DNA from 4 places in the Vibrio taketomensis genome. Region 3 is predicted to be linked to each of the others. Evidence: predicted binding sites of a transcription regulator. Region 3 holds the regulator's gene; each other region holds the start of a gene.

Region 1 (8,065 bases), 710 kb from region 3:
GATCTTTGAATTGGCTTACCAAGCAGCACTGAGCGTGCAAGTACAAGACATCATCGCTGATGGTTTTAAAGGCGCAGCTATTCGTGAAGAGATGGAGAAACGCAGAGTTGAGGCGATCGCGAATGCATCGAGAGTTGAAAATTGAGAAGCGAGCTTAACCCTCTAGCACTGCTTAACCAGTAACTTATTTAAACCGCGTCATTGAAATATTAGAGAGCTCACCGTGAGCTTTCCTCCAAAGACAAAGGCCCCACCGAAGTGGAGCCTTTCTAAAAGCTATTTAGCTAAGCTTATAATTAAGCTTGACCTTTAACTTCTTTAAGACCGCTTCTTTGAAATATGGGAGAGCGCGCCCACCGTGAGCTTTCTCCAAATACAAAAGGCCCACCGAAGTGGAGCCTTTCTAAAAAGCTATTTAGCTAAGCTTATAATTAAGCTTGACCTTTAACTTCTTTAAGACCGCTTCTTTGAAATATGGGAGAGCGCTCACCGTGAGCGTTCTCCAAAATAAAAGGCCCCACCGAAGTGGAGCCTTTCTAAAAGCTATTTAGCTAAGCTTAAAATTAAGCTTGACCTTTCACTTCTTTAAGGCCGCTTCTTTGAAATATGGGAGCGCGCTCACCGTGAGCTTTCTCCAAATACAAAAGGCCCCACCGAAGTGGAGCCTTTCTAAAAGCTATTTAGCTAAGCTTATAATTAAGCTTGACCTTTAACTTCTTTTAGACCGTTGAAAGGAGCGCGCTCACCTAGAGCTTCCTCGATACGGATTAGTTGGTTGTACTTAGCAACACGGTCAGAACGGCTCATAGAACCAGTTTTGATTTGACCTGCAGCAGTACCTACCGCTAGGTCAGCGATAGTTGCATCTTCAGTTTCGCCAGAACGGTGAGAGATTACAGCTGTGTAACCTGCGTCTTTAGCCATCTTGATTGCAGCTAGAGTCTCAGTTAGAGAACCGATTTGGTTGAACTTGATTAGGATAGAGTTAGCGATGCCTTTCTCGATACCTTCAGCTAGGATCTTAGTGTTTGTAACGAATAGATCGTCACCAACTAGTTGGATCTTGTCGCCTAGAAGTTGAGTTTGGTGTGCGAAACCAGCCCAGTCAGACTCGTCTAGACCATCTTCGATAGATACGATAGGGAATTGCTCAACTAGACCAGCTAGGTAGTGGTTGAACTCTTCAGAAGTGAAAGTTTTGCCTTCACCTTTCATGTTGTAGATGCCAGCTTCTTTGTCGAAGAACTCAGATGCTGCACAGTCCATAGCTAGAGTTACGTCTTTACCTAGAACGTAGCCAGCTGCTGCAACTGCTTCTGCGATAACTTCTAGCGCTTCAGCGTTAGATTTTAGGTTTGGAGCGAAACCACCTTCGTCACCAACTGCAGTGTTGTAGCCTTTAGACTTAAGAACTTTAGCTAGGTTGTGGAATACTTCTGCACCGATACGTAGAGCTTCTTTAAGAGTCTTAGCGCCAACTGGTTGGATCATGAACTCTTGGATGTCAACGTTGTTGTCTGCGTGCTCACCACCGTTGATGATGTTCATCATTGGTAGAGGCATAGAGAATTGACCAGCAGTACCGTTTAGCTCAGCGATGTGCTCGTATAGAGGCATGCCTTTAGCAGCTGCAGCTGCTTTAGCGTTTGCTAGAGAAACAGCTAGGATAGCGTTTGCACCGAATTTAGATTTGTTTTCAGTGCCGTCTAGTTCGATCATGATAGCGTCGATTGCAGCTTGATCTTTAGCATCTTTGCCTACTAGAGCGTCAGCGATTGGGCCGTTTACAGCTTCAATAGCTTTAAGAACACCTTTACCTAGGAAACGTGATTTGTCGCCGTCACGTAGCTCAAGAGCTTCGCGAGAACCTGTAGAAGCACCAGATGGAGCTGCTGCCATACCAACGAAACCGCCTTCTAGGTGAACTTCAGCTTCAACAGTTGGGTTACCACGTGAGTCGATGATTTCACGACCTAGAACTTTTACGATCTTAGACATTAATGTTTCCTCTCGTATAAAATAAATGTCGAATTAAAGGGCAGTCACAAACCTTTGCGACTGCCCGTATCCTTTTTACTTCTTACTTCAATTCACCGCGCGAGTTTTCTCCCGCAGCTTTAACGAAACCTGCAAATAATGGGTGACCATCACGAGGAGTCGAAGTGAACTCTGGGTGGAACTGAGCTGCAACAAACCATGGGTGGTTCGGGTTCTCAATCATTTCCACTAGCTTCTTGTCCGCTGATAGACCTGATACTTTCAGACCTGCTTTTTCGATTTGCGGACGAAGTAAGTTGTTCACTTCGTAACGGTGGCGGTGACGTTCATGAATCGTATCGCTACCGTATAGTTCACGAGCTTTGGTACCTTTTTCTAGGTGACATAGCTGTGCACCAAGACGCATTGTACCGCCTAGGTTAGATGATTCAGTACGTTCTTCTACGTTACCTTCTGCATCCACCCATTCAGTGATTAAACCAACCACTGGGTACTTAGTATCTTTATTAAATTCTGTAGAGTGTGCGCCTGGCATGCCTGCTACGTTACGCGCGTATTCAATCAGCGCAACTTGCATACCAAGACAGATGCCTAGGTAAGGAACTTTGTTCTCACGAGCGTATTGCGCTGCAAGAATCTTACCTTCCACACCACGGTCACCGAAGCCACCAGGAACTAGAATTGCGTCTAGACCTTCTAGAACTTCAGTACCTTTAGTTTCTACGTCTTGTGAGTCTACGTATTTAATGGTGACGTTTAGACGGTTTTTCAAGCCCGCGTGTTTCAACGCTTCGTTTACTGATTTGTATGCGTCTGGCAGTTCGATGTACTTACCAACCATACCGATCGTTACTTCGCCCGTTGGGTTCGCTTCTTCGTAGATTACTTGTTCCCACTCAGAAAGATCCGCTTCTGGTGCATTAATGCCGAAACGAGCACACACTAGGTCGTCTAGACCTTGAGACTTGATTAGTTGAGGGATCTTGTAGATTGAATCTACGTCCTTCATTGAGATTACCGCTTTCTCAGGAACGTTACAGAATAGCGCAATCTTCTTACGCTCGTTCGCTGGGATCATACGATCTGAGCGGCAAACTAGGATATCTGGTTGAATACCGATTGATAGAAGTTCTTTTACAGAGTGTTGAGTCGGCTTCGTTTTCACTTCGCCAGCTGCTGCTAGGTAAGGAACAAGAGTTAGGTGCATGAACATTGCACGTTCACGGCCGATTTCAACCGCTAGCTGACGGATTGCTTCCATGAATGGTAGCGATTCGATATCACCTACAGTACCACCGACTTCAACGATCGCGATTTCATGGCCTTGAGAACCATTGATTACACGGTCTTTGATTGCGTTTGTGATATGAGGGATAACTTGAATTGTTGCACCTAGGTAGTCACCACGACGCTCTTTAGCTAGAACGTCTGAGTAAACACGACCTGCAGTGAAGTTGTTGCGCTTAGTCATCTTGGTGCGAATGAAACGCTCGTAGTGACCAAGGTCTAGGTCTGTTTCGGCGCCATCTTCTGTAACGAACACTTCACCATGTTGAGTTGGGCTCATTGTGCCTGGATCAACGTTGATGTAAGGGTCAAGCTTCATCATAGTCACTTTAAGACCACGAGCTTCTAAAATCGCTGCAAGAGATGCTGCTGCAATACCTTTACCTAGAGAGGATACAACCCCGCCAGTAACAAAAATGTAATTTGTCGTCATGTTTAACCTGAAATTGGTTGAATGAGGGAAAATGGATTTCTTCTGGACGGGAAGCAAATATACCAGAAGGCCCTTAACGCCACAACGTGAAATCTATCACACCACCACTATTATTTTTTTGCTTCAAATCAAAGTGAATGATTCAGATTATTCAAACTTATAAACAGCATGAGTCAGAATTATCCATTTTACGCATAATTAGGTCACTAATTACGCTCTTCTTGCTTCGCTTTTTGCCAATATTCTTCTAGTTCATCGAGACTGCATTGTTCCAATTTTTTTTCATTCTGTTGCACTTTTCTCTCTACTTGAGAAAAACGACGAACAAACTTTAAATTTGCCTTAGCCAATGCGACCTCTGGGTTAACTTCTAAATGGCGAGCCAAATTCACCACTGAGAACAATAAATCACCCAGTTCTAGCTCAACGTTCTCTTGTTTGCTGTCGACAAGTAAAGCTTCTTCCATTACCTCGTCCAACTCTTCATGGACTTTATCTACGACCGGAGCCAACGAATCCCAATCAAATCCATAGCGTGCACACTTCTTTTGCATCTTTGTAGCACGTATTAACGCCGGTAGAGAATTTGGTATTGAGTCTAGAATACTTTGTTCGGTTTTTCCTGCCCGCGCCTTCTCTTTCGCTTTCTCTGCTTCCCAGTTAGCATTGATGGCTTCATCGGACTCAAATTCAACCTCAGAAAAAACATGCGGATGGCGACGAGTCAGTTTTTCATTGACTGTTTCCACCACATCAGAAAACTCAAACAGTCCTTGCTCTTTCGCAAGCTGACTGTAGAAAATCACCTGGAACAGTAAATCACCCAACTCTTCTTTTAAGTTCGGCCAATCTTGGTTATGAATCGCATCCACCACTTCATACGTTTCTTCAATGGTATGCGGCACAATAGTTTCAAAGGTCTGCTTACGATCCCAAGGACAACCTTGTTGTGGGTCGCGCAGCGTCTCCATAATCTGTTCTAACTGTTCAATTGGATGACTCATGTTTTCTCCTCCACCAGCCCGACACTATGTTCTCAGGCCAGTAATAAACAAAAAGGTGAGCAGCTAAAACCACTCACCTTGAATTCTTTCTATCAGGCAACGCCAAGTTATAAAACGAGAGCCTAATTCCTTTAGAGAAACACACGTTTTTGCTAAGCAGTTGGCGTTTTAACAAGGCAACATGCGCATGAGACTCCCAGAGCATAGCCATCTATGTGATGAGTCTGGGCCGGCACTCCGGAGTAAGCGCAGTTAACGCCGTAAAAACAACAAATGCGACGCAAAAATTAGCCTAAGCGTTTTACTAGCATCACATCTTTAATCTGCTCAACACGACTAATCAGTCGATTGACCACCTCGACATTGGTCACTTCCAATTCAAAGTCGAGAATCGACAATTGATTGCGATAATCAACTCGGCTCTTCATGCTATTCACTTTGACTTTTTCGTTAGCAAACAGAGTGGTGATCTCTTTAAGCAAACCACTACGCTCCATTGCCTCAACACGCAACGTTAGTGAGTAACTCCCTGCAAAGCCTCTACCCCAAACCGTATCGATAATACGTTCTGGTGCATGGTGGCGTAAGTCATCTAGTTGTTCGCAGTCTGCTCGGTGCACTGAGATACCACGACCTTGGGTGATATAGCCTTTAATCTCATCACCGGGAATTGGCTGACAGCAGCGTGCTAGGTGGGTCATCAGATTATCCACCCCTTCTACCACAACCGCATCCTTATTCGGACGGTTTGGCGTTGAAGGTTTGTTTTCTGCCTCACGCAGTTTTTCTAACGCTTGCTGATCTTCTTCCTCTGCCGTGGGCTTGTTCACCAAAGCGTTGATGTGGTTGATGATTTGGTTGATGCGCAAATCACCGCTACCCACGCCAACGAACAATTCATCGGCGGTGTTCATATTAAAACGCTTGAGTGCATATTGCTCAGCATCTTTAAGCGTCGCACCAATCTTTGCCAGTTCGTGTTCTAAGATCTCACGCCCCGCTTCGAGGTTTTTCTCTCGGCTTTGTTTACGGAACCAAGCGTTAATTTTTGCGCGCGCACGGCTTGAGGTCACAAAGCCGGTTGCTGGATTTAGCCAGTCACGAGATGGGTTGGGTTCTTTTTGCGTGATAATTTCAACTTGATCACCCATTTGTAGCTTGTGAGTAAACGGAACGATGCGACCGCCCACTTTCGCACCGATACAGCGGTGACCCACCATCGAGTGAATATGGTAAGCAAAATCAAGCGGTGTTGCGCCCATCGGTAAATCGACCACATCACCACGCGGGGTGAAGGCATAAACGCGATCATCAAAGACTTGGCTGCGAACCTCATCAAGCATTTCGCCTGAATCAGACATTTCTTCTTGCCAATCAAGTAGTTTGCGCAGCCAAGTGATCTTCTCATCGTAACCACTACGGCCGCTGCTACCTTCTTTGTATTTCCAGTGCGCAGCAACGCCCAGTTCAGAATCTTCGTGCATCTGTTTGGTACGAATCTGAATCTCGATGGTCTTGCCTTCTGGCCCTAAAATGACGGTATGGATTGACTGGTAGCCATTAGGTTTCGGGTTGGCAACGTAGTCATCAAATTCGCTTGGCAAGTGTTTGTACTTGGTATGCACCACACCCAAAGCGGCATAACAATCTTGCAATTTGTCAGCGATAATACGCACCGCACGCACGTCAAAAAGCTCGTCGAACTCCAAGCCTTTTTTCTGCATTTTTCGCCAGATGCTATAGATGTGTTTTGGACGACCGCTCACTTCGGCATTAATACCCGAAACGCTCATCTCTTGGTGAAGGTCGTCGACAAAATCTTTGATGTACTGTTCACGCACAATTCGGCGCTCAGACAGTTGTTTGGCGATTTGCTTGTAAGTATCTGGTTGTTGGTAGCGAAATGCGTAGTCTTCGATTTCCCATTTCAACTGACCAATACCTAGACGGTTAGCCAGAGGTGCATAGATATTGGCGCACTCTTTCGCAACAGCGCGGCGCACTTCATCCGGTGCTTTTTTCACTTCAATCAGGTTGCAGATACGTTCTGCCAGTTTGATCACTACGCAGCGAAAATCATCCACCATCGCCAACAACATGCGGCGAACGTTATCGACTTGCGCTGAAGCAGCACTGCCTTCTAAGGTCACATTCAGTTGACCCAATGCAGCCATTTCTTCAACACCATCAATAAGCTTAATGATCTCACTGCTAAAGTCTTCTTCCAGTTTTTCGCGTCCAAGCGCACCGGTCGAGACTAAAGGGAATAACTGCGCAGCGACTAGGGTCGGCCTATCCATTGAGAGAGTGATCAATATTTCAATCATCTCGCGCCCACGCCATAGCAACAATGACGCATTATCATTGCCCTTTAGGTAGCTTTCACACTGACGATAAACTTCAGTTAAGCGCTGAGCAGTTTTGGACTCTTGCTTTAAGCTCGAGATCCACTTGTCCAATTCAAACTGTTCGTCTTGATTTAAATGCGCGCTTCTTACCGCAACCATCTTTCTTCGTCCTAGCTGTTACTTTGTTTTCAGACTAACCATGTCTTATAGGCTATCGCGCCTAGTGTTAGTTCACTTTATTTTGCTGAACCCATGACAAATAATGCCATCGACTCAAGGTGACCTGTGTGCGGGAACATATCGAGCATGCCCAGCTTTTGCAATTGATACCCTTGTTCTAACAGACTTTGGCTATCTCGCGCTAAAGTCGCTGGGTTACAAGAGACATACACCACACGACGAGCTCCTAAATTCGCAAGCTGATCAACAATACCGCTTGCACCTGCTCGTGCAGGGTCTAACAGTATCTTATCAAATTTTTTACTTGCCCACGCCATAGATGACATATCTTGTTCTAAATTTGCTTGATAGAACGACACATTGTCAATCAGGTTCAGGTGAGCGTTTTGTGAAGCTTTCTCCACCATAGCTTCAACGCCTTCTACCCCAATCACTGATTGCACTTGCTTGGCGATTGGCAAACTGAAGTTCCCCAAACCACAGAATAAATCCAAGACATGGTCGGTAGACTCTAGTTCTAACCAATCTAGCGCTTGCGCCACCATTTTTTGGTTTACTACTTGGTTCACTTGAATAAAGTTATTTGGCGCGAACGGAATGGTCGCCCCCACTTCTTGGTAGTTCGCCTCTTCACCCAACACTAAATCCAGTTGATCTGTTTGTGGCATTAAATACAGCGTCGCTTGATTGTCACTAGCAAAGTTCTCTAACTGTTGCTGTTCTTTGCTGCTGAGTGGTTTTAGGTGGCGAAGCACGATCACTTTGGTATTGTCGCCTTTTACCAGTTCAACGTGGCCAATCGCCTCTTGATGCGA
Region 2 (8,065 bases), on a different replicon from region 3:
ACTTAATTAAACGCGATATCACGTAAGAACAACGCAATTTGTGGAAACATGACCAGCAATGCAGCGGAGAGCAGCAAGATTGCGATAAATGGGCCAGTACCTCTCACGACTTCCCAATACGGTTTTTTGAAGATGGCGATTGCGGTAAAAATGTCGCAGCCAAAAGGTGGCGTAGCAGAGCCAATTGCGACTTGTAAGGTGATGATGATACCTACATGCACTGGGTCAAGGCCAGTTGCGGCAATAGCTGGTGCAAAAATCGGTGTTAATACCAAAATGACGACGATTGGGTCGACAAACATACATGCAATAAAAAATGCGATTGAGATAGAAGCTAATACGCCCAAAGGCCCCATTTCACTAATCCCAACAGCATCGAGAATGGTTTGTGGGATCTGAGCAAATGAGATAATCCATGAAAAGCCATTGCCGACGCCAACCAGAATAAAAACGACTGCAGTGATCAAGCCGGTTGAACGTGCAATGGTGAATATGTCTTTAGAACCAAGAGAACGAAACACGATGAATTCAAGGAAAAGTGCGTACAAAACGCACACCGCAGCGGCTTCTGTTGGGCTAAACACACCCCCGTAAATCCCACCTACAATAATGACAGGGAACATCAGTGGCCAAATCGCACGGCGGGTGGCTTTTAAACGTTCGCTCCAACTGGCTTTAGGCTCCGTTGGAACCTGATTAACGGTTGCATAATAGAGGCAATAGAGTGAAAACAAAAACAAGATCAGCAACCCTGGTCCAATGCCAGCTATAAACAACTCGGCGATGGAGGTTTCGGAAATAACGCCATAGATAATCATGCCTATGCTAGGTGGGATCAAAAATGCTATGTCACTAGCATTAATGATGAGTGCGAGAGAAAATGAATCACTATAACCCGCCCGCAGCAGTTTAGGGCGAAGCGCTGATCCTACCGCAACGACAGTGGCTTGAGTCGAACCTGACACTGCGCCAAATAAAGTACAAGAAGTGGCGGTACTAATTGCTAACCCACCGCGAATATGCCCGATAAAGGTCATGACCATATCAATCAGACGCGTTGCAGATTGGCCTCGGGTCATAATATCTGCCGCCAAAATAAACATTGGAACCGCGATAAGTGAAGCCGGACGAATGCCTCCGAGTACTTGCTGTATAAAAGTGTCCATTTGGCCGACGCCATTGAACATCATGTAAAACCCAGAGAGCGCGGCAGAGATTAAAGGAATCATCATTGGAAAGCCCAAAAGTAGTAGAGCAATCATGATGAACATAAGAGTTAGTGCCATAACAGAGAACCTATTTAGACTTCACTTTCTGTTTTTGCATAGTCATCCAATACGCCAGCAGACAGGTAAACATCATCAGACGTCAGGTTTTTGTACATCGTGAGAGCGTATTGAATGCCGGTAATAATGAACCCCAAAGGAACCCAAACATAGATCAACCAAATCTCGAATCCGAGAGCTGGTAAGATTCGGCCTCTCTCGTATATAGATACGATATATTCAACAGAGAAATAAGCTAAAACAAACATCATCACAGACGTGAAAAACGCAATGATAGTCATCAGTATTTTGCGACCTTTAAAAGGTAAAGCGTCATAGATTGCAGACATACGAATATGACGACCGTAGCGAGCTGCGTAGCCAATACCTGCAAATGTGATGAGGACAATTAATATCCGATTTATCTCGCCTGAAAAAAATAGCCCTTCGCCAAATACAAATCGCGCGACAACGTTGACGCAGGTATTGAGTGCCATTAAAAGCACGCCAGCGGCAAGTAAAAATGATTCCAGTTTACAAATGAAATCGTCCAACATTCCGAGTATTCCTGGAAGTGTTGAACGATAGGTGAGTGCTTCCGCATCAGTCATGGTGTTCTTCCTTAAAAAGTGGGCAATCTGCAAGAATGCCCACCAGATAAACAACTATTTAGTTACGACTTTCAGATCTTGTTTGAATTGATCGAGTAGTTGCTTACCGCTATCACCAGTCATTTCATAGAAAGTGGCTTCGACTTGCGGAGCACGCTCTTTGAATTTTGCAATTTGAGCATCGGTTAAACGAGTCACTGTTACGTTGTCACTAGTATTCTGAATTTTAGCGAGGGATTTCTCTGCGAGACCACGGATGTGTTTAACTGTTTCATTAAACGCATACTCTGATGCGTCACGAATCATCTGTTGCTCGTCTGCCGAGAGCTTGTCAAAGAAAGCTTTATTTGCCATTGAAGCGGTGGTAAACCAACCATGATTAGTAAACACGAGGTTCGGTGACACTTCGTAAAGGCCGCCAGACTCAATCCAGAAGATAGGGTTTTCTTGACCTTGAATCATATTGGTCTGCAGAGCGCCGTAGACTTCACCCCAAGGTAATGGAGTTGGGGTGGCACCGAATGCTTCGTAGGTAGACGATAGCAATGGGTTGGTCATAACTCGGATTTTCTTACCTTTAAGATCTTCAGGAGAGGTAATAGGTTCATCGACCGTCATAACCATTTCACCTTCAGGGTACATTTTTAATAACTCTAGCCCTTGTGCTTCATAAAGTTTAGGGAAGCTATCATTGACCGCTTTACTTTGACGGAAGAACTCCACCACCGTTTCCATATCTGTCGGCATAAGATAAGGGATGAAAAAGATTTGAGCTTCAGGAATCAGAGCCCCAGTAAAACCAGGTGACTGGTTTACGAATTGCAGAATTCCAGCTTGGGTTTGCTCCATGATGTCGTCTGATTCGCCTAATTCACCAAAGCGATAAACTTGCAGCGTGTGTTCTGAGTTTTCTTCTATGTATTGCTTAAACTTATGCGCATAAACGTCTTGAACGTCACCCTCATATTCTTCGTGTGCATAGCGCCAAGTATCAGCGCTTGCGAATGTAGAAAAGCTCAGTGCTGCGGCAGCACATGATAAAGCAGTCAATTGCTTAAAGTGGTGATAAATGGACATCATGTCCCTCCAGTGTTGTCGATAGTTTCTGACTCTATTCTCATAACCAATATGAGATGAGTTCCAGATGCAAAGTGGAGGTTAAACGTTAGAGGTGTAAATAATAAGATGAAAGTTAAAGAACATGTGGATGGTGTGATGGATGATCGGTTTTACCTGTATAGCTAGTTTTGTGGAATATTTTGAGTTTTTATATAACAAATTGCAGAAGCGGGACTCTAAGTCTGTTTTGGATGAAAAGAATTAGTTACAGGTGTAACTAAGTTTCAGTGTCCCAAAAGTGCGATATAAAATCAGTTTAAAATAAACAGTTTGCCTGAGAGGCATTTAGGCTGTTGAACGAAAAGCCCGATATACAAATTGATATCAAAAACCTTAGGTTCAGTCATGTAGCTCTGAATCTAAAATGCATACTAGCCAAATAGATGTTGTTATATGTCGTTGTGGTCTCAAAGGAGGTTGGAGCAAAGTGCATAACACATATGAGCTTCTAGCTATTATTAGACAATAATATTTTGTTGTCTGCGTTAGCAGCATAGAGCGAGTGGCTGATTTATGACGTAAAACTTTGCTATGTTTATCAATAGTATGAAGATTGAAGTGGTTTTGGCTAAAATCAAACTAGTAGAATAAGAATAATTAGACTCAGTGACTTCGGTGCAAATGTGTATCGTTTAAATTGGGTTGTTACTCAGTAGGTGTTTTCGAGAACAAATGGAATTGCGGAGGAAGAATGGATTATCAAACTAAGCTCCAATTTGCACATAAAGAATTGAATGAGAAAGGTGTTTGGAAGTCAAATTACAATCCACCAATATCCAAGTTACTATGTAAAATTGGGTTGAATATTCCGCCTTATTATCAGACCTTCATGAGCAACTGGATTATTTCAGCCGCGATGTTTGCACCGGTTTGGGGTATTTTGAATTGGCTCATGCTCTGGAGTAAATCTGACAAGCCAGTTCTCGAAGCAATCTATATGTCTCTGATTGGTGGTGTTTTGTTTGGATTCATCATGGCGACATTTTACTTTGTTAGACGAAAGCAGTTGAATCTATCAGAGTGGCGTTCTTTAGGTAGATAGCATAGTAAACGAAGCATCAGGCGGATAGATACATTAATCAAGATTGGGCAATTGAATGACAGTCAAGCATGAATGGCGTAAGCATGAGAAATCGACATACTTGCCAAAGAATAAACCGGAAATGATAAATGTTCCTGCCTTTAACTTTATTACGATTTCAGGGCAAGGTAATCCGAATGATGATGGTTTTTCTGAGCGAGTAGGCGCGTTATATTCTGTCGCTTACAGTCTGAAGATGGGGCTTAAGAAAAGTAAACACAAACCAGAGGGGTATTGTGATTTTACTGTCTACCCATTAGAAGGTGTATGGGACATTACTGACGAGGCAAAGAAAACGTTCAACGGCACGATAAACAAAGATGATTTAGTCTATAAGTTAATGGTTAGGCAGCCAGATTTTATTAATGATGTTCTTTTTGATCAGGCAATCTCGCAAGTTAAGGCAGCGAAGCCGTCAGAGTATTTGTCTTCGATCTCTTTTGAGACAATATCTGAAGGTTGCAGTGTTCAAATGCTTCATTTGGGGCGTTTTGAGGATGAGCCAGCGAGTTTTTCAGTAATGGAAGCGTTCGCAGAAGCCAATGGCTTGACTCGCATTTCAAAAGTTCATAGGGAAATCTACCTCTCTGACGCGAGGCGAGTAAGTCCTGAGAAATACAGAACGATATTACGGTTTAGCGTTAAACCTCAGAGCCCTGTCTAAAGTACGTAAGCCTTCCTCTTGTAATATGTAGTCACTTTCTAGTGGTTGCGTTTTTGGCATGATCTTAGGAATACTTCTGGTGTCGCAATTGTCGATCTGAGTTTCGTTAGAACGTACTGCATCTATGCAGAAATGCCGAAGCAAAACATTAAGACAAAATCGATAATAGCGATATAATTTCAGACCATTTGTTATTCGAGCTATTGAGCATGCTTAAAGCCATCAAGCGTATACTAAAAGCACTGACGCAAGTTAATCCTAATCTTGAACAAGACGTCGATACAGTCATCGAGGCTATTGGTGGGCTGAACAATCTAGAAGAAACCGGAGCATGTGCGACTAGACTCCGTTTGACTCTTAAAGACACATCCATCGTCGACCAAAAGGTACTCAAGAATCATGGCGCACATGGAGTCGTGATTTTGGATGAGCACCACATACAGATTATTTATGGGGTAAAAGCGAATAGCTACTCCCAAGAAATGGAAGAAAGGCGACTTCAACACACTTCCGGAACTCATTAAGCTCTCAATCATTCGTTAGGTCGTATAAACCAAAGTCTCAAGTTTTCTTGGGGCTTTTGTTTTATAAAGCCCCAACGAGGCTGGGAGAACAGTAAAACGTTCAGCGATGAGCTAGTTATAAACCCCTCAATTTGTTGAATCAGTCTTGCGATCAGTAACCGCAAGGGTTAAATAAAAATTGAAAAGAGCTCTCAATAGGGGACGAAAGAGCTTAGCGCACACGCGTTGGAACTATAAATACCACATAGTATTTGCAACAAATGAATGTACATTCTCAATGTTCTATTTTATAAGCTTTAAATGTTAGAGTTCTAACTAAAAACTGGTCAATTAATGTGATATCCGTCACGTTAATTGCCATTTTAATACGGAATGTTTGATTTTTGACCCAGTGTTGGGTGCATAATAATCGGTAATTTTAGTTAGAGCACAAAGGATTGTTTCTAAATGATTACCTCGGAACCTTGTCTGACTTCTTTAGATAATGAAGTGAGCGCAAGTCAAGAATGGGTTTTCCGTGAACCTTTAACCTCAGATGGTGATGATGTATTTTCACTGATCGCAATTTGCCCCCCTCTGGATACGAATTCTTCCTATTGTAACTTTCTTCAAGTAACCCACTTTCGAGGCACATGCATTCTTGTTGAACATCAAGGTCAACTTGGTGGCTTCATCTCTGCTTATCGAAAGCCACAAGAGCCAAACGTGTTATTTGTGTGGCAAGTCGCGGTAGCACCACACTGTCGAGGTAAAGGGCTTGCGTTGAACATGCTGAACAAATTAGTAGGTCGTGATTCTCTCTCTGATATTAAAGCGATCGAAACCACAATCACCAAGCCAAATCTCGCATCATGGAGCCTGTTTGAGAAGTTTGATGCGATCCAAGGCAATAATGGCAGTGTTGGTGTGTTTCTCGATCAAGATAAGCACTTTATCGGAAAACATGACACCGAATATCTCTATCGAATTCCCACAAAATCTTCTGCAAATTTATAGGAAATATTGGTCTTATTATGGACATTTCATTAATCACGAATCTAAAGTTCGTTCGTACTCAAATAGTTTTCCAGTGGTATTTAAGCAAGCTAAAGGTTGTTGGCTTGAAACAGAAAATGGTGAACGCTACTTAGATTTTCTAGCGGGTGCAGGCTCACTTAACTACGGGCACAACAACCCGATACTGAAAGAAGCGTTGGTTGAATACATTGTTAGCGACGGTATTACGCATGGACTAGACATGCACTCAGAAGCTAAAGCAGATTTCATTGACGCATTTTACCAAAAGATATTGGCACCACGTGGTTTGGATTACAAACTACAGTTCACTGGCCCTACTGGTACTAACGCAGTAGAAGCAGCCTTAAAGCTAGCCAAAAAAGCAAAAGGACGTTCGAGCGTTGTCGCCTTTACCAATGGATTTCATGGTTGTACCGCTGGTGCATTGGCCGCGACTGGTAATCAACATCATCGTCAAGGAGCCCCCGAGGGGAGTTTGAACGGTATTACGCGCATTCCCTATGAAGGATACGCTGGTATTGATGGACTCGCATTGTTTGAAACCATGCTAAACGACAATTCTGCCGGTTTTGATAAACCAGCGGCAGTGCTACTTGAAACCGTGCAAGGTGAGGGTGGATTGAACGCGGCATCTAGCCATTGGTTGGAGAGACTAGATAAGATTTGTAAAGCCAATGACATCTTATTGATTGTTGATGATATTCAAGCCGGGTGTGGTCGAACGGGGACGTTCTTTAGTTTTGAACCTGCCGGCATCAAACCGGACATTGTTACTTTGTCGAAGTCTATAGGTGGTTACGGGTTACCAATGGCACTGGTGTTGCTTAAACCTGATCTGGATATCTGGCAACCGGGTGAGCATAACGGCACATTCCGTGGCAACAACCATGCTTTCGTTACTGCGGCGAAAGCGATCGAAACTTATTGGTCTGATGATGTCCTAGAGCAGCACATTCAAGCGTGTTCTGAAATGGTGTCGGAAACCTTAACTCGTGTGCAAACAAGATTTCCTCAATTATTCGTGCAGCAGAAAGGTCGCGGCATGATGATTGGTATTGAGTGTCAAAATAGTGCGCTGGCTGGTGCGATCGCGAAGGCTTGTTTTGCTCGTGGAATGGTGATTGAAACCGCCGGACCAAACGATGAAGTCGTGAAGTTTTTTTGCCCGCTGACGATAACGAAGCCTGAGCTTGAACAAGGGCTAACAATATTTAGCGCAGCAGTGGAAAGTGTTGCAGAAAAACAATTTAAGAAAGCGTCATAGGATAGGGATAGATAATGATTGTTCGTACATTAGAAGAGTGCCGCAATAGCGAGCGTCGAGTGACTTCTGATACGTGGGAAAGCGTGCGTATGTTACTCAAAGATGACCAAATGGGCTTTTCGTTTCACATCACAACCATTTATGAGAATACCGAAACCCATATCCACTATCAAAATCATCTAGAGTCTGTTTATTGCATGAGCGGAGAAGGTGAGATTGAAGTCGTGGGTGGCGAAACCTATCCAATTAAACCGGGCACTTTGTATATTCTCGACCAGCATGATGAGCATTATTTACGTGCATACAAAGATACACCGATGGTGATGGCATGCGTATTTAATCCGCCAATCACGGGTGCAGAAACTCATGATGAGAATGGTGTTTATCCATTGATTGATTAAAGTCGGTTAATCGATCGTATTTAGGCGGGAGATATCTTCCGCTTTTTCAAATTTAAAGCTTATGACCAAGGAAAGTTCATGACTTATACCGTAGAAAAAATCGGCGGTACTTCAATGTC
Region 3 (8,065 bases):
AAGTATTCTTTGCCAACTCCGGCGCTGAAGCTAATGAGGCGGCGCTCAAACTGGCTCGCCGTTATGCTGCCGATGCTTTTGGGCCTGAAAAGTCACAAATCATTGCTTTTAAACAAGGCTTCCACGGTCGGACTTTCTTTACCGTTACCGTTGGCGGTCAAGCGGCTTATTCAGATGGCTTTGGACCAAAACCAGGTGACATTATTCACCTTGATTACAATGATGTGGATGCATTGCGTGCCCACATCTCCGATCGCACCTGTGCAATTATGATGGAGCCACTGCAAGGTGAGGGCGGGATTATTCCCCCCACTGCTGAGTTTGTACAAACCGTGCGTGAACTCTGTGATAAGCACAATGCACTATTGATTTTTGATGAAGTGCAAACAGGCAACGGTCGCACAGGTGAGTTCTACGCTTATCAAGGTCTAGGCATTACTCCAGATATTCTCAGCACGGCTAAATCACTTGGTGGAGGCTTTCCCATTGGTGCAATGTTAACCACCAATAAGTTGGCTGAGCACTTTAAAGTCGGCACTCACGGCTCCACTTATGGCGGCAATCCACTGGCGTGTGCTGTGGCGGAAGCGGTGATTGATGTTGTTAGCCAGCCACAAACGCTAGCAGGCGTCAAAGAGCGTGAAGCGCTATTCCGTCAAGGTCTGGAAGCTATCAACAATAAATACCACATCTTCAGTGAGATCCGTGGTAAAGGCTTATTGCTTGGCGCTGCACTTAATGAGCAGTGGCAAGGTAAAGCGCGCGATGTGTTAGTAGCGGCGGGTAAGCAGGGATTGATGGTATTAGTTGCAGGGGCGAATGTGGTGCGTTTTACTCCGTCACTAGTGATTACTCCACAAGAGATTGCTGAAGGGCTAGCAAGATTAGATAAAGCGATAGCGACTCTAGTCGAGTAGTTATTTCTAGATGGCCGCTGCTTGCCAATCAGCGGTCATTTCAATACTTATTTTTTGGCAGAGCTGCTGCAGGGAAAAGCGACCTTAAATATCACCATAAGTGTTTATTTAAGTGAGGAGGGAGTATCTATGTTAGTTGTTCGTCCAATCTCCATGTCTGATTACGATGCGCTGCACACCTGTGCGGTGGAATCTGGGCATGGATTCACTTCGTTACCGGTTAATCAAGAGCTACTGACCAACCGTATTACGCATTCCGAATACAGCTTTAGTAAACCCGATGTGACAGAGCCGGGTGATGAAGGCTACTTAATGGTGGGGTTTGATAGCGACACCGGTGAAGTGGCGGGCTGCACTGGAATAGAGGCGGCCATTGGTTGGGATGTGCCTTTTTATTCCTATCATATCAGTACTATTGTGCACTCATCACCAAAGCTTGGGGTAAATAATACCGTCAAACTGCTAACCTTTGGTAACAACTACACCGGTTGCAGCGAAATCTGCACGTTATTTCTGCGTGAAAAATTTCGTGGCGGACTCAATGGTCGATTAATGTCGAAATGCCGTTTTTTGATGATGGCAGAACACCCACATCGTTTTTCCAAAACCGTCTTTGCTGAGATGCGCGGTGTGTCTGATGCTGACGGTAATTCGCCATTCTGGCAGTGGCTGCAAGAGCACTTCTTCAGCATTGAATTTACCATGGCCGATTATCTTACTGGGATCGGAAAGAAAGGCTTTATTGCCGATTTAATGCCTAAGTTGCCGATTTACATAAGCTTATTAAGTAAAGAGGCGCAAGCGGTTATCGGGCAAGTGCATGAAAATACCAAGCCTGCGCTTAGCCTGCTTGAGCGAGAAGGCTTCACTTGTCGAAACTATGTCGACATTTTTGATGGCGGCCCTACTGTAGAATGTGATGTTAAAAATATCGAATCGGTACGTCATTCGTTTCGTGCCAAAGTAGAGATACGCGAGCATAGCAGTGATATCAACTATCTGATCAGCAATACCTCATTTGAACATTTTCGAGCCGTGACGACTAAGGCGGCTTATGACCAAGCGAGCGACTGTGTGATTATTTCGCCTGATGCTGCTAAAGCGCTACAAGTAGAGCAGGGCGATATGGTGCGTATGTTGGCGCTATAAAATACCCATTGCTTGAGTAACAAGGAGAGTCGTTATGACACATTGGATAGCAGGTCAGTGGATTGAAGGTGTTGGTGAGCCTTTTGCTTCGGTGACACCTTATGATGGTGAAATGGTGTGGCAAGGGCATAGTGCTAGTGCTGAACAAGTTGAAATGGCGGTTAGCGCCGCACGCAGTGCATTGCTTGAATGGAAAGCCATGCCCATTTCCGAGCGAGAAGCTGTGGTATTGCGTTTCGCTGAATTGGTGCAAGCCAATAGTGAGCAGATAGCCCAAGTCATCGCCAAAGAAACCGGTAAGCCTTTATGGGAGGCTCGCACTGAAGCATCGGCAATGGCAGGCAAAATTGCCATATCAATTAGGGCTTACCATCAACGCACCGGAGAAACGCAGCGAGAAGTGGCTGGCAACCAAGTGGTGCTGCGTCATCGTCCACTTGGGGTGATGGCGGTATTTGGCCCCTATAACTTCCCTGCTCACTTGCCAAATGGTCATATAGTTCCAGCGTTGTTGGCGGGCAATACTGTGGTATTTAAACCCTCGGAACAAACCCCATTGACCGGTGAGATTGCAGTGAAGTTATGGCAACAAGCAGGCTTACCTATTGGAGTGCTGAATCTTGTTCAAGGCGCTAAACAGACGGGTATTGCGCTTGCGGAAGCTAAGGGTATTGATGGCCTGTTATTTACAGGGAGTGCCAATACCGGTCATCTTTTGCATCGTCAATTTGCTGGGCAGCCGGACAAGATGCTGGCGCTGGAAATGGGCGGCAATAATCCACTAGTCGTTTCTGAATATTACGGCGATATTCAAGCTACGGTCTATACCATTATACAATCGGCATTTTTAAGTGCAGGTCAACGCTGCACGTGTGCGCGTCGTTTGTATGTGCCGCTTGGTGAGGCTGGTGATGCGCTGTTATCTGCATTGGTGACAACCACAACTAACTTGACGATCGATCAACCGTTTGCTGAGCCTGCGCCTTTTATCGGTCCACAAATTTCCACTCATGCAGCCAAGGTTTTACTGGAAGCACAAAAGCAATTGCAGCAACTAGGCGGAGTCAGTCTACTTGAAGCACAAGGTGGAGACGCTGCGTTTGTCAGTCCGGGAATTATTGACGTTACCTTAATCGAGTCGCTACCCGATGAAGAGTACTTTGGCCCGTTATTACAGGTGATTCGCTATCAAGAGTTTGAGCAGGCAATTGTGATGGCAAACGATACTCGCTTTGGTCTTTCTGCAGGGTTGATTTCTACTCAAGATCAAGAGTGGCAATATTTTATCGAGCATATTCGTGCCGGCATCGTGAATCGCAATAGACCACTCACGGGTGCTAGTGGTGATGCGCCCTTTGGCGGACCGGGCGCATCGGGCAATTTACGTCCTAGTGCTTTCTATGCGGCGGATTACTGCGCTTACCCGATGGCTTCAATGGAGGGGGAGTGCACGGTGTTGCCGGAAATATTAAGTCCAGGGATTCGGTTTGATTAAGAGGGGTGGCGAAGTTTAGTGACCCATATCGTGAGTTGGAAATAAATTGATTAGCTTGCTGATTACTCAACTAGACTAATAATCAGTTCCAGCTATTCAGCCCAATTTGACAAGGAGTTGCCATGATGTCGAATTCACTGACGCCTAATGATCTGTTTCAATCATTGTGGCATGACTATACCGAACGCTTATGTCCTTCTGCTGGCAACGTACATCGCTTGCTGGAGGAAAATGAACCCCTCATCAATGACCATATTGCACTGCGCACCTTTAATCTAACATCTGTCAATTTAGAGGTGCTGGCACAACCATTTATCGAGTTAGGTTACCAAGCGTCTGGCGATTATCAATTCGTTGCCAAAAAGCTGGTGGCGAAACACTATCAGCATGCTGATGCAAATTTACCGAAAGTGTTTATTAGTGAGTTAAAGCTGGAAGAGTGTTCAACGCAGTTACAGCGAATCGTCAAGCAATTGGTTGAGCAAATTGAGCCTCAATATATGCAGGGCAGCGAGTTTCTCTATGCTGGGCGACCATGGCAGTTAACCCATCAAGAATATATGCTACTAGCAGATGAGAGCGAATATGCAGCATGGGTAGCAGCACATGGCTATGGTGCCAATCACTTTACCGTAAGTGTTAATCAATTGACTCAGTTTGCTGAGGTGCAACAGGTTAATGATTATCTTAAGTCATCAGGGTTTGTCATCAATCAATCCGGTGGTGAAGTGAAGGGTTCAGCTGACGTTTTACTAGAGCAATCCGCTACCATGGCTGATAAAGTTCAAGTCGAGTTTGAGGATGGTGTGGTGTTATTGCCCGGTGGCTTTTACGAGTTTGCTAAGCGCTATCCAATGCCTAACGGCGAGCTGTATTCCGGTTTTGTCGCCGCCTCAGCGGATAAGATATTTGAGAGTACCAACTCTTAAGAAAAAGCCACCCGAAGGTGGCTTTTTAAATGTTTGCTTACTCACATCCGTGAATTAGCGAGTTCCGTACACAACGATCGTTTTACCGTGAGCAGAAATTAGGTTTTGCTCTTCAAGCATTTTCAGAATGCGACCTACGGTTTCGCGAGAACAGCCAACGATTTGGCCGATTTCTTGGCGAGTGATCTTGATTTGCATACCGTCAGGGTGCGTCATCGCATCAGGTTGTTTCGCTAGGTTTAGTAGCGTTTGTGCAATACGACCAGTTACATCTAGGAATGCTAGGTCACCCACTTTTTGGCTAGTCACTTGTAGACGACGAGCCATTTGCGAAGACAGGCGCATTAGGATGTCTGGATTAACTTGAATCAGCTGACGGAATTTCTTGAATGAAATTTCAGCAACCTCACAAGGAGATTTAGCACGAACCCAAGCGGTACGCTCTTGATCTTCTTCAAATAGACCAAGCTCACCGATGAAATCACCTTGGTTTAGGTAAGAAAGGATCATTTCCTTACCTTCTTCGTCTTTGATAAGTACCGCAACAGAGCCTTTAACGATGTAGTACAACGTTTCAGCTTTTTCGCCCGCGTGAATTAGCGTGCTTTTTGACGGGTACTTATGAATATGACAGTGTGAAAGGAACCACTCTAATGTTGGATCGGTTTGAGGTTTACCTAGAACCATAATATCTCACTTCCTCTGCAGGGTACGCTTGCGCTTTCCATGTTTTACCTATGCCCAATTGGGATAACTAGGATAAGAGCACTTATCTGGTGCTGCAAGCTATCTTGTGTTTCGGCTACAAATAGTATCCTTTTTCCCGAATCATTTCTTGATTTTAATCGGGTAGTCGCTGAAATTTTGTACGCAAAAACGTGCACATGATCACGGTATGAAAAGTAATCGTGTTTATATACAACCAAGTGATACCAAAATACCAATCTTGGAGTGTTGGCGCTTTTAGTCAGCGTACTTTTGCATGCAGAGGAGCGCTAGCAAAAACGCGTATTTTATGGCGGGTTGGCTATACAACTTGTCAGCCAATTTTTCCGGTTTCTATCAGTTGCTGTAGGATTGGCCGAACGATTAATTCCATCGCGAAACTCATTTTTCCCCCCGGCACAACAAGCGTGTTATGACGAGACATAAATGAGCCATCAATCATTGCCAATAGGTAAGGGTAGTCGACATTTTTGAAGCCGCGTAGGCGAATTACAACGAAGCTTTCATCTAGGCTCGGAATACCTTTCGCATCAAGTGGGTTTGAGGTATCGACGGTCGGTACGCGTTGAAAGTTGATGTGAGTACGCGAAAATTGCGGAGTAATATAGTTTAAATAGTCATCCATTGATCGCACAATCGAGTCCATCACCGCTTCACGAGAGTGGCCTCGATCTCGAGTATCGCGCACAAATTTTTGAATCCATTCAAGGTTAACGATCGGCACCATGCCGATTAGAAAGTCGACGTGCTGTGAAACATTCACCTCACCATCGACGACACCACCATGTAAACCCTCATAGAAAAGCACATCACTATTTTCCGGTAGTTCTTGCCATGGCGTAAACGTACCAGGCATTTGGTTGTAGGGGACGGCTTCATCAAAGGTGTGTAAATAGCGGCGTACTTTACCTGTGCCATCAGCACCGTATTGACGGAAAAATTCAGCGAGTGCGGGAAAATCGTTGGCTTGAGGGCCAAAGTAGCTGATGTGTCGACCTTGCTCACGAGCTTTGCGGATCTCAATATCCATCTCTGGGCGTGTAAAACGATGGAAACTATCCCCTTCAACCCATGCAGGTCTAATGTCCATCATATTGAACATTTTACGAAAAGCTTCAGAAGTGGTGGTAGTTCCTGCCCCGGATGAGCCTGTTACGGCGATAATTGGATGCTTAGCTGACATGACAAACCCTGTCTAAATAACGTTATTGTTTGTTGTTATTTTGCGATGATCTCGATTAGAGCATCACCGTTTTCAGCTACTTGGTATAACACACAAAGGTTACATTTTTAAACTTTTATTTAAAAAGCGTAAAGCAGTTAAAACTTCTGCTTGAGTTGAATATCGACCGTCTCGTGTAATTCAGAAAAAACAATCACAGCTTCACCGGTTTGCAATTGAGCTTTCACTTGATCAACTTTATCTTGCAGAGAGATTTCGACTTCGCCGTAATCAGTACCCTCACGGAGAACGAATTCGCGGATAAGATTATCAAGCGTATCGGGTGCAATCTCTTGCCAAGGAATAATCATAAAGACCTCTTAATTCTATGATCGTATTTCTATCAGCGGGTGGGCAGCGTATATCGCTGCCCTACATTATGCGGTTTTCAGTGCTTGATAGTAAGCAGGAAGTGTTTCCTCTAACCAGAAACGAGGCTTGAGCATAGAGCCAGTTACAAAGCCGACATGACCGCCATTGTCCATTAATCGATAATCGATGTTATCTGGCAGAACAAAATGGGGTATTACCGCATCAGTCATGAAAGGATCATCTTTAGCGTGAATGATCTGAGTTGGTAATTTGATTTGCTGTAGGCGGTGGATACCGGAGCAGCGTTGATAATAATCTTCAGCATTTTTAAACCCATGCAGAGGGGCGGTGACAAGATCATCAAAATCAGACAGTTTGGTCACACGTTTGATGCTCTGATAGTTGAGTCCTAACTCGCCTTTGAGCATATGGTGTTTACGCAGCGCATTACGTTTCAGAGATTTAAGTAAATAGGCTTTATACAGTTTCGAAAAGCCTTGCTCGATGCGCAGTGAACAGGCAGCAAGATCGAGTGGCGCTGAGACAATGGTTGCGGCATTCAACAGCGGGTTGTCTGCGTATTCTGCGAGGTAATTGGCCAGCATATTGCCACCCAAAGAGATTCCTATTGCGACTTTGCTCTGCTCGGGAAATTGCTGATGGATGTGCTGAAGGAAAAATCGAGCATCTTCAGTCTCTCCAGAATGATAAGCACGAGCTAAACGATTTGGTTTACCGCTACAGCCGCGAAAGTGCATCATTACAGATAACCAACCTTGTTTAGCAAAAGCGGCCATCAATCCATTGGCATACGGGCTATAGAAACAGCCCTCTAATCCATGAAACAGAATAAACAGCGGTTTATTTTGGGCGGATTTTGAATTGGGATCTTCGCTCCAAGCCAGATCAAGAAAGTCACCATCCGGTGTGTCGAGTGTTTGCCAAACTGGTTCGAATAGTGCCTTTTTACGAATAAAACGCGGGGCAAGAGTTTGAAGGTGAGGATTGCTCATCCCCCGAGCTGCAGTGAATTTTGTCATAGCGAGGCGGCCACATCGTGATCTGGAAACGGAGAAGCAAACGCCTGATGGAGATGCTCAGCATCTAACTTGCGGCAGTAGAACAGAGTCAATGGTTCACCGCTGGCATTGTGTAAGGTTAAACCGTTAATACAATCGACTAAATCGGATTGCTGCTGCTTCTCGAGTTGTAATTCAAATTGGAGAGCTTCTCGATAAAGGCTATCGGGAAGGGTTAATTTCACCTTGCGGCGAAATTCTCGAAAGCTAGTGAGCAGAGATTCGGAGCGGCTCAA
Region 4 (8,065 bases), 1.1 Mb from region 3:
ACCATTTAGTAAAATCAAGAAATTAGGCGACACTTACAGTAAGCAAAGATTTTAGGCAAGGTGCCAAAGTCAGTTGCACCAACAAGGAGACGAACATGGAATCGTTAAGAGTAAGAGACTACATGAAACTGCAAGCGGTAACTTTCACACCAGAAATGTCACTCAGCGCGGCGTTGGATAAAGTGATGGGCTCTGATTATCTTGGTGGTCCTGTGGTAAACGAGAACAAGGAAGTCATTGGATTTCTCTCTGGCCAAGACTTACTTGATAAACTGATTAAGGTTAGTTACTACTGCCAAGACACGCACATTGTCAGTGATTGTATGTACCCTGACGTGCTGACAGTGACACCAGATATGACCATCATTGAACTGGCTGAGATGATGCAAGTAGGCAAACCTAAGGTATATCCAGTTCTTGAGAATGGTAAACTGGTTGGCATTATTACACGTAAAGATGTGTTGCGTGCGATTGCGAAAAATATCGATGAATGTTTTAAACATCCAGTCTGATTGAAAATTCAGGTCAAAAGGCGCTTAGGCGCCTTTTATTTTTGCTGTGATATAGGAGAAAAGGATTAGCCATGAGCGACCAAAGTGCCAAATTTATTCAAGGTTCGACCATGCGACACATTCTGGTCATGTCTGGTGCGGGGTCGGTAGGTTTGATGGCTCTGTTTGTGGTCGATCTGCTCGATATGCTGTTTATCAGTATGCTTGGTCAGGTTGAGTTGGCCGCCGCTGTCGGCTTTGCTGGCACACTGGTTTTCTTTTCTACTTCAATTTCCATTGGTACTTCAATTGCTATGGGCGCTTTGGTTTCTAAAGCGATTGGCAGTAAGCAGTTTACCTATGCCAGATCATTAAGTGCGAGCACATTACTCACTGCCTTTGCAATTAGCTGTGTGGTGAGTATCGTCATGTACAACTCAATTCCCCAACTTCTCGCCGCGATAGGTGCGCAGGGGTACGTGGCAGAGCGAGCTCAAGCTTATTTGGAAATATTAATTCCCAGCGGTCCGATTTTGGCGTTAGGAATGGCAGCCGGGGCGGGGCTGCGCGCTGCTGGCGATGCAAAACGCTCGATGTGGGCAACGCTCGCTGGTGGTATTGTCAATGCTGTGCTGGATCCACTGTTTATTTTTGTCTTTAAATGGAACGTAGAAGGGGCGGCGGCAGCTTCGGTGGTGGCAAGAATTACGGTATTCGCTTTCTCACTTTACCCATTAGTCAAAATTCATAACTTAGTTGCGATGCCGTCATGGTTTGCGTGGCGCTGCAATGCAAAAGCCATTCTCACGATCGCGGTGCCAGCGATTATCACTAATATCGCAACTCCAATTGGTAATGCGATTGTTACTTCTTCGATTGCCAAATTTGGTGAAGATTTTGTTGCTGGTTTCGCTGTCATTGGGCGTTTAACGCCGGTGTGTTTTGCGGTGATCTTTGCGCTTTCTGGCGCTGTTGGCCCGATTATCGGCCAGAATTTTGGTGCTGAGCGTTTTGATCGGGTCAAAGAAACGCTGAATAACTCACTGATCGTGACGACGGTATACACCATAACCGTGTGCATCATCCTTTACTTAGTTCAAGGCTTGATCATCAGCGGCTTTAGTTTGACTGGCGATGCGGCTCTTATCGTAGGCACTTTCTGCTCGTTTGTTGCCATCAGCTTTATTTTTAATGGCATGCAGTTTGTTGCCAATACATCCTTTAATAATTTGGGTAAGCCACTGTATTCAACGGCGTTGAACTTGGGTAAAGCCACGTTGGGTACCTTACCTTTTGTGCACCTTGGTGCCAGTTGGTTTGGTGCGCTCGGAGTGTTATATGGTCAAGCAGTCGGAACGGTTGTGTTTGGATTGATCGCACTTTGGGTATTACGAAAACATATTCGAGACCTAATGCAAGGAGAAGCGATGGAGTTGGAGCCTAAAGATCCTGCGATTGCGAGTCTTAATACCACCCCGTTTTGTACCCATGACGCGGTGTTAATTGAAGATGTTGCTGCCAACAAAGAAGCTTTGAGCAAAGAAATATCTAATTAACTGCTTGACCTTGGAGTGTACTCCAAGGTTTATGCTTAGCACATAGACTGAAGTGACTATCTTTGATAGGAGAATCAATTATGTGCACTAAACATGAAGCGTGCCGTTCAAATAAGGCAGCAATAAACCCATCTCAATCCACATCTTGCGCTAGCCCTAAGTTCAACAGTATTCGTATGGCATCGGTTGAATCAACCAGTAGTGACTGCTGCAGCAGTTCAAGTTGCAGTGGTGGTGCAGATTTAAATGATGAGGAAGGTGACTCCGCTCAGGCGTCTTCTTTATTTAACTACAGTTGGAAAATAAACGGCATGGACTGTCCGTCCTGTGCACGTAAAGTCGAAACAGCAGTCAAAAAAATTAAAGGCATCAGTGAAGCAAAAGTACTGTTTGCCACCGAGAAATTGATTGTGAAATCGAATGACAATGCGGTTGCCAGTTTGGTTGAACAAACCATTTTGGATACAGGTTTTACCTTTAGTTCCCCAGATCAAAAATCGTCGGCACCTCAAGCGACTGGCTGGTCGTCGATTATCAAACAAAATAGCCAAATCATAGCGATCGCTTCAGCTATGGCCGTGGCGGCGATGATCAAACCTTATCTTCCACAAATCAGTGAATGGCTATTTGTTCTCACCTGTTTAGTGGGTTTATACCCTATTGCCAAAAAAGCGATTTCTCTTGCTAAATCAGGCACGCCATTTGCGATCGAAACCTTGATGAGTGTGGCGGCAATTGGTGCTCTGTATTTAGGTGAAAGCGTTGAAGCTGCGATGGTATTGCTACTGTTTTTAGTTGGTGAACGCTTAGAGGCTTTTGCGGCATCGAGAGCCCGTAGTGGGGTACAAGCTTTAATGGAGCTGGTACCAGAAACCGCGACCAAAGTGGTCGATGGCAAGCGAGTCGACGTTGCAGCCAGTGAACTTAACCAAGGCGATGTAATTGAAGTTGCACCCGGCGCACGTCTACCGGCTGATGGCCGAATTATATCGACCGGGGCAAGTTTCGATGAAAGTGCTCTGACTGGTGAATCTATTCCGGTAGAACGTTTTACCAATGAGCCGGTGATGGCTGGCGCAGTCGTGGTAGATAAAGTAGTTCAACTTACCATTACCTCTAAACAAGGTGAGAACGCGATCGATAGAATTCTGCATTTGATCGAAGAGGCTGAATCGCGTAAAGCTCCGCTGGAGCGATTTTTAGATCGCTTTAGCCGTTGGTACACGCCATTAATGATGTTGGTCTCGTTGCTCGTCATCATTACACCGCCACTATTGTTTGCTCAGCCTTGGGAAACCTGGGTGTATCGAGGACTCGCGATGCTGCTTATTGCTTGTCCTTGTGCGTTGGTGATTTCGACACCGGCAGCGATTACGTCTGGTCTTGCTGCGGCCGCTCGTCGCGGCGCTTTGATCAAGGGGGGCGCAGCTCTAGAGCAACTTGGCCATGTAGAAACGGTGGCATTTGATAAAACCGGCACGCTCACCAAAGGCAAGCCTGAGGTGACGGATGTTATCGCGGTACACGCGGAACATGAGCATGATGTGGTGCGCTATATCGCTGCAATCGAAGTGGGGTCCAGTCACCCACTTGCGACTTCATTGGTGAAGTATGCGCAAGATCTTGAGCTTGAGTTACCTGAAGCGACTGAAAAACAAGCATTGGTTGGCAGTGGTGTGCAAGGCTTTATCGAGGGAGAACTATACCGAGTGTTGGCTCCAAGCAAGTTGGAATTCTCTCTTGAAAATGAGTTAGCACAGCAAGTCGTTGAGCTAGAAGACCAAGGCAAAACTGTAGTGGTTGCGCTAAAGCAAAGCCAAGTGCTGGGTTTGATTGCGTGGCAAGATACGTTGCGTGAGGATGCTCAAAAGGCTGTTCAAGCGCTGAAAACGCTGGGTATCAGCTCAATCATGTTAACCGGTGACAACCCGAGAAGTGCGGCTGCAATCAGTTCTAAAATTGATATCGACTATCAAGCAAGCCTGTTACCGCAAGATAAAGTGCATTACGTCGAGCAACTATCTGCGCAGCGTAATGTGGCGATGGTGGGTGATGGCATCAATGATGCGCCTGCAATGAAAGCGGCGAGCATTGGCATTGCAATGGGAGGCGGTACGGATGTCGCGTTAGAAACCGCTGATGCCGCGATTACCCATAACCGTTTGGTTGAGTTAGCAGCGATGATTGAATTGTCACGTGCAACACTCAACAACATTCGTCAAAACATCGCGTTGGCACTTGGCCTCAAGGGTGTATTTTTAGTCACCAGTTTACTTGGTATTACCGGTCTTTGGGTCGCCGTGCTGGCAGACAGTGGAGCAACGGCAATCGTGACACTGAACGCACTGCGATTACTTAAATTCAAGAGTAAACAAGGTTAGTGTCAATCAGCGTCTAAACTTTAATCGGTAAAAATTTCTTCATAGCCACGTTTCGTGGCTATTCTTTATGCAAAGTGATGTATTTGCCTTACATTGAAATGTGATGCCAAACGGTTTTATCTGCAAGTTAAGATGTCATTGCTTTTTAGGTTGTGATTTGTGTCACCATATCAACTAAGTAACTTAGTTAAATTAACTCAGTACCCAATAAATTTTTACAACGAGCCCCGATTAATAATTCGATAATTAAGAGCTCGATAAACCAAGGAGTTTCCTATGTCTCAAGCTGTATTCCATTTAGGCGTTACTGAAGCTGATCTTGCTGGTGCAACGTTGGCGATTATTCCTGGCGATCCTGCGCGAGTACAAAAAATCGCTGAGGAGATGGAAAATCCAGTATTTCTAGCGAGTCACCGTGAATACACGCTTTACCGTGCAGAGCTAGATGGCAAACCGGTGGTAGTATGTTCGACTGGTATCGGTGGCCCTTCAACATCAATTGCAGTAGAAGAACTTGCTCAGCTTGGTGTGCGTACTTTCTTACGTGTTGGTACCACTGGTGCAATTCAACCACATGTAAATGTTGGCGATATGATTGTCACTACGGGCTCAGTTCGTTTAGATGGTGCAAGTTTGCATTTTGCACCAATGGAATTCCCAGCAGTGGCAGATTTCTCAGTCGCAACAGCAATGAAAGCAGCGGTAGAAGAATCAGGCGCAACTGTGCACATGGGCGTCACCGCTTCAAGCGATACTTTCTACCCGGGTCAAGAGCGCTATGACACCTTCACCGGTCGTGTGGTTAAGCGTTTCCAAGGTTCAATGCAAGAATGGCAAGATATGGGCGTGCTGAACTTTGAAATGGAATCAGCAACACTACTGACGATGTGTGCAAGCTCTGGTCTTAAAGCGGGTTGTGTGGCGGGCGTGATTATCAACCGTACCCAAAAAGAGATTCCAGATCACGCGACACTAAAAGAAACCGAAGCTCGCTCTATCAAAGTCGTGGTTGAAGCAGCACGTAAAATGCTTTAATTGATATTGAGATAAAAAAATCCCCCAAGCTTTTATTAAGCTGGGGGATTTTTGTTTGTTATCCAGCGTATTCTTCAGAATCAGGACGTTGAGTAAATTGTACGCCGTTTAGAAAATCGCAAAGCAACTCATCGCTACACGCTTTGTAGTTCTTATTGTTTGGCTTGCGGAAATAAGCGCCAATTTCATACTTGCTTAGGCTAACACCCATCAGTTCAAGAGCATCAAGTACATCTTCATTTTTCATATCCAACGCAATACGCAGCTTCATAAAGATCATATTGTTAGTCAGTTGCTGCTCAGGCTTTGGTTGCTCACCGTCTTTTTTGCCACGTTTAACGTTGATAAAGCCGTTTAGGAACAGTGCTAACTCTTTATCTTTCATTTTTGCGAAAGATTTTTCACTCTCACTCTTTAGCCAGTTTTGCAGTTGGTCATGAGCAACTTTCACCTCAGCTTGTTCAAAAGCTTTGATAATTTGAGCGTTTTTAAGGTTTAGTGCGTGCTGAATGCGACGCAAAATTTCATTGTTAGTCAAAGGGAATCCTAATTAGCTATTCAGCCGCCGAAAGGTTACGACGGGGGAGAAGATTATTGTCGGCGACTCTATCAGAGAATGCCCATGACCAACAGCGATAAAACCCATTGGGGTATCGATTCACCCCATATGGAAGGAGTTCTCGCAGGGCATCGCTCCGACTGCTGGCAATGGTTGGTATAGGCTTTCTGTTATGTCAGATAACATATCGTCATACACTTGCGCGATTAACTGTGAGATATCCGTAGTTAAAGCATACAGTTGTTGAGTCGTGAACTTAAGGTTTTGGATACTGATGAGGAGATCAATCTTGGCTTGGGTTTGTAACCCGAGCGGTGATTGGATTGTTAGTGGGCTGATAAGGCTGAGTTGCTGAAGTTTATGACGAATTTTGTCGGCATAGTACTTTATCCGCAGTTCCTCATTGCGATGCCCCTTCTCTTGAATGCAAATGCGCAGTTGCGTCAAGATTTCCATGCTATCCAACACTTGTTGCCAATTTAAATGGTATTCATCGCTTAAGTCTTCGCGCCCAGATTCAACTAGCCATGCAAGGGCTATATCGTCGATAAGAAACATGCAGTGGCGAATGGCGGTACCGTGTGTTCTTTGGTTGCGAGCAAAACTACGTTGTTGCCAATCTTGACCTAGCGCGGCTGTTTTCATTTGGAGAATGCGAAACAATGATTTGTGATCAAAACTGGCCAAAGTGATCAGATCACTGGTTTGCTTTTGTAACTGCTGCTCAACGTGTAAAACCTCATCTGGTTTTGAAAAATCATCAGAGACCATCGCTTGGTGCGTCAAGGCGCGATGTTGTCGGCATAGCTCCATAATCAATCGCAACGAGATGATTTGCTGATAGTTTCGCTCTTGTGATTGTGAGCGCTGTTTGGAGTAGTAGTAGAGCAAACAAAGAATAACGATAGATACTGACATTGATAATGCAACAAACATAACGGTTCCCCCAGTTTCTAGGTGTTTTTAAAACCAGAGCAGCTTTAATGCCAAGTTTAAAGTTGTTTCATATCAATGAGTTAAGTTTTCATTATTGCAGTGATTGCGCTGTTTTGGTGCAATGTTTCACCATCTCAGGGAGTATGCGTTTGAAATAGATACAAAAAATCCCCGCCGAAGCGAGGATTTTGGTAAAGCTTGGGTAATAAAAGCGAATCGCTTACATTACACGCATACCAGGTTGTGCACCTTCATGTGGCTCAAGTAGCCATAGGTCAGCACCACCAGGGCCAGCTGCTAGGATCATACCTTCAGACATACCAAACTTCATTTTACGAGGTTTTAGGTTTGCTACGACAACAGTCAGCTTGCCTACTAGGTCTTCTGGATTGTATGCCGCTTTGATGCCTGAGAATACTTGGCGCATTTCACCACCGATATCCAACTGGAATTTCAGTAGTTTGTCCGCTTTTGGCACAGCTTCACATGAAACGATCTTCGCAATACGAAGGTCAACTTTAGCGAAATCATCAAACTCGATTTCTGCTGCAATTGGATCTTTGCTTAGTTCAGTTTCTGTTTTCGCTGCTTCTGCTTTCTCTTTCGCTGCCATTTCTGCTGCTGCATCTTCTTTTGATGCTTCAATCATCGCTTCGATGTTTTTAGGATCGATACGGTTAAATAGCGCTTTGAATGCGGTAATGTTGTGTGCCGTTAGCGGTGTTGCAATGCCTTCCCAAGTTAGTTCTTGGTTTAGGAATGCTTCAGTGCGTGCCGCAAGTGCAGGCATTACAGGTTTCAAGTAAGTCATCAGAACGCGGAATAGGTTGATACCTACCGAGCAGATTTCCTGCAGTTCTTGATCTTTACCTTCTTCTTTCGCTACAACCCACGGTGCTTTTTCATCAACGTATTGGTTAGCTTTGTCAGCTAGCGCTGTGATTTCACGAATCGCACGACCAAATTCACGCGCTTCGTATAGTTCAGCAATACGCTCTGCTGCTGCAACAAATTCGTTGTATAGCTCAGGCTCTGCAAAGTTTTCAGCTAGTTGACCTTCAAAACGCTTAGTGATGAAGCCAGCGTTACGAGAAGCTAGGTTAACAA

What was found. Region 3 encodes CRP, which controls carbon source genes, mostly activating them, when cyclic AMP is high. Its sites were predicted from a motif close to TGTGANNNNNNTCACA; they were not measured.
Region 1: the regulator CRP is predicted to act here: its motif matches at 3,804-3,819, upstream of Vt282_RS11435 (CTP synthase).
Region 2: the regulator CRP is predicted to act here: its motif matches at 5,599-5,614, upstream of ectA (diaminobutyrate acetyltransferase).
Region 4: the regulator CRP is predicted to act here: its motif matches at 4,580-4,595, upstream of udp (uridine phosphorylase).

The regions. Positions count from the first base shown of each region.
Region 1 is NZ_AP019649.1:2,485,130-2,493,194, forward strand. It holds gene Vt282_RS11425 (multifunctional CCA addition/repair protein) at 1-145, shown strand, start outside; gene eno (phosphopyruvate hydratase) at 697-1,998, opposite strand; gene Vt282_RS11435 (CTP synthase) at 2,081-3,718, opposite strand; gene mazG (nucleoside triphosphate pyrophosphohydrolase) at 3,925-4,722, opposite strand; gene relA (GTP diphosphokinase) at 5,010-7,229, opposite strand; gene rlmD (23S rRNA (uracil(1939)-C(5))-methyltransferase RlmD) at 7,307-8,065, opposite strand, start outside.
Region 2 is NZ_AP019650.1:522,596-530,660, forward strand. It holds gene Vt282_RS16080 (TRAP transporter large permease) at 3-1,286, opposite strand; gene Vt282_RS16085 (TRAP transporter small permease) at 1,301-1,876, opposite strand; gene Vt282_RS16090 (TRAP transporter substrate-binding protein) at 1,931-2,956, opposite strand; gene Vt282_RS16095 (DUF6404 family protein) at 3,687-4,037, shown strand; gene Vt282_RS16100 (GyrI-like domain-containing protein) at 4,093-4,740, shown strand; gene Vt282_RS16105 (glucose PTS transporter subunit EIIB) at 4,950-5,264, shown strand; gene ectA (diaminobutyrate acetyltransferase) at 5,712-6,260, shown strand; gene ectB (diaminobutyrate--2-oxoglutarate transaminase) at 6,181-7,545, shown strand; gene Vt282_RS16120 (ectoine synthase) at 7,560-7,946, shown strand; gene Vt282_RS16125 (aspartate kinase) at 8,025-8,065, shown strand, end outside.
Region 3 is NZ_AP019649.1:235,634-243,698, forward strand. It holds gene Vt282_RS01100 (aspartate aminotransferase family protein) at 1-917, shown strand, start outside; gene astA (arginine N-succinyltransferase) at 1,047-2,066, shown strand; gene astD (succinylglutamate-semialdehyde dehydrogenase) at 2,101-3,561, shown strand; gene Vt282_RS01115 (DUF1338 domain-containing protein) at 3,699-4,490, shown strand; gene crp (cAMP-activated global transcriptional regulator CRP) at 4,545-5,177, opposite strand; gene Vt282_RS01125 (phosphoribulokinase) at 5,530-6,399, opposite strand; gene Vt282_RS01130 (YheU family protein) at 6,537-6,749, opposite strand; gene Vt282_RS01135 (hydrolase) at 6,816-7,790, opposite strand; gene Vt282_RS01140 (TIGR02444 family protein) at 7,787-8,065, opposite strand, start outside.
Region 4 is NZ_AP019649.1:2,134,350-2,142,414, reverse strand. It holds gene Vt282_RS09705 (CBS domain-containing protein) at 96-512, shown strand; gene Vt282_RS09700 (MATE family efflux transporter) at 584-2,047, shown strand; gene Vt282_RS09695 (zinc/cadmium/mercury/lead-transporting ATPase) at 2,128-4,428, shown strand; gene udp (uridine phosphorylase) at 4,705-5,463, shown strand; gene Vt282_RS09685 (YehS family protein) at 5,522-6,001, opposite strand; gene Vt282_RS09680 (hypothetical protein) at 6,122-6,958, opposite strand; gene metG (methionine--tRNA ligase) at 7,179-8,065, opposite strand, start outside.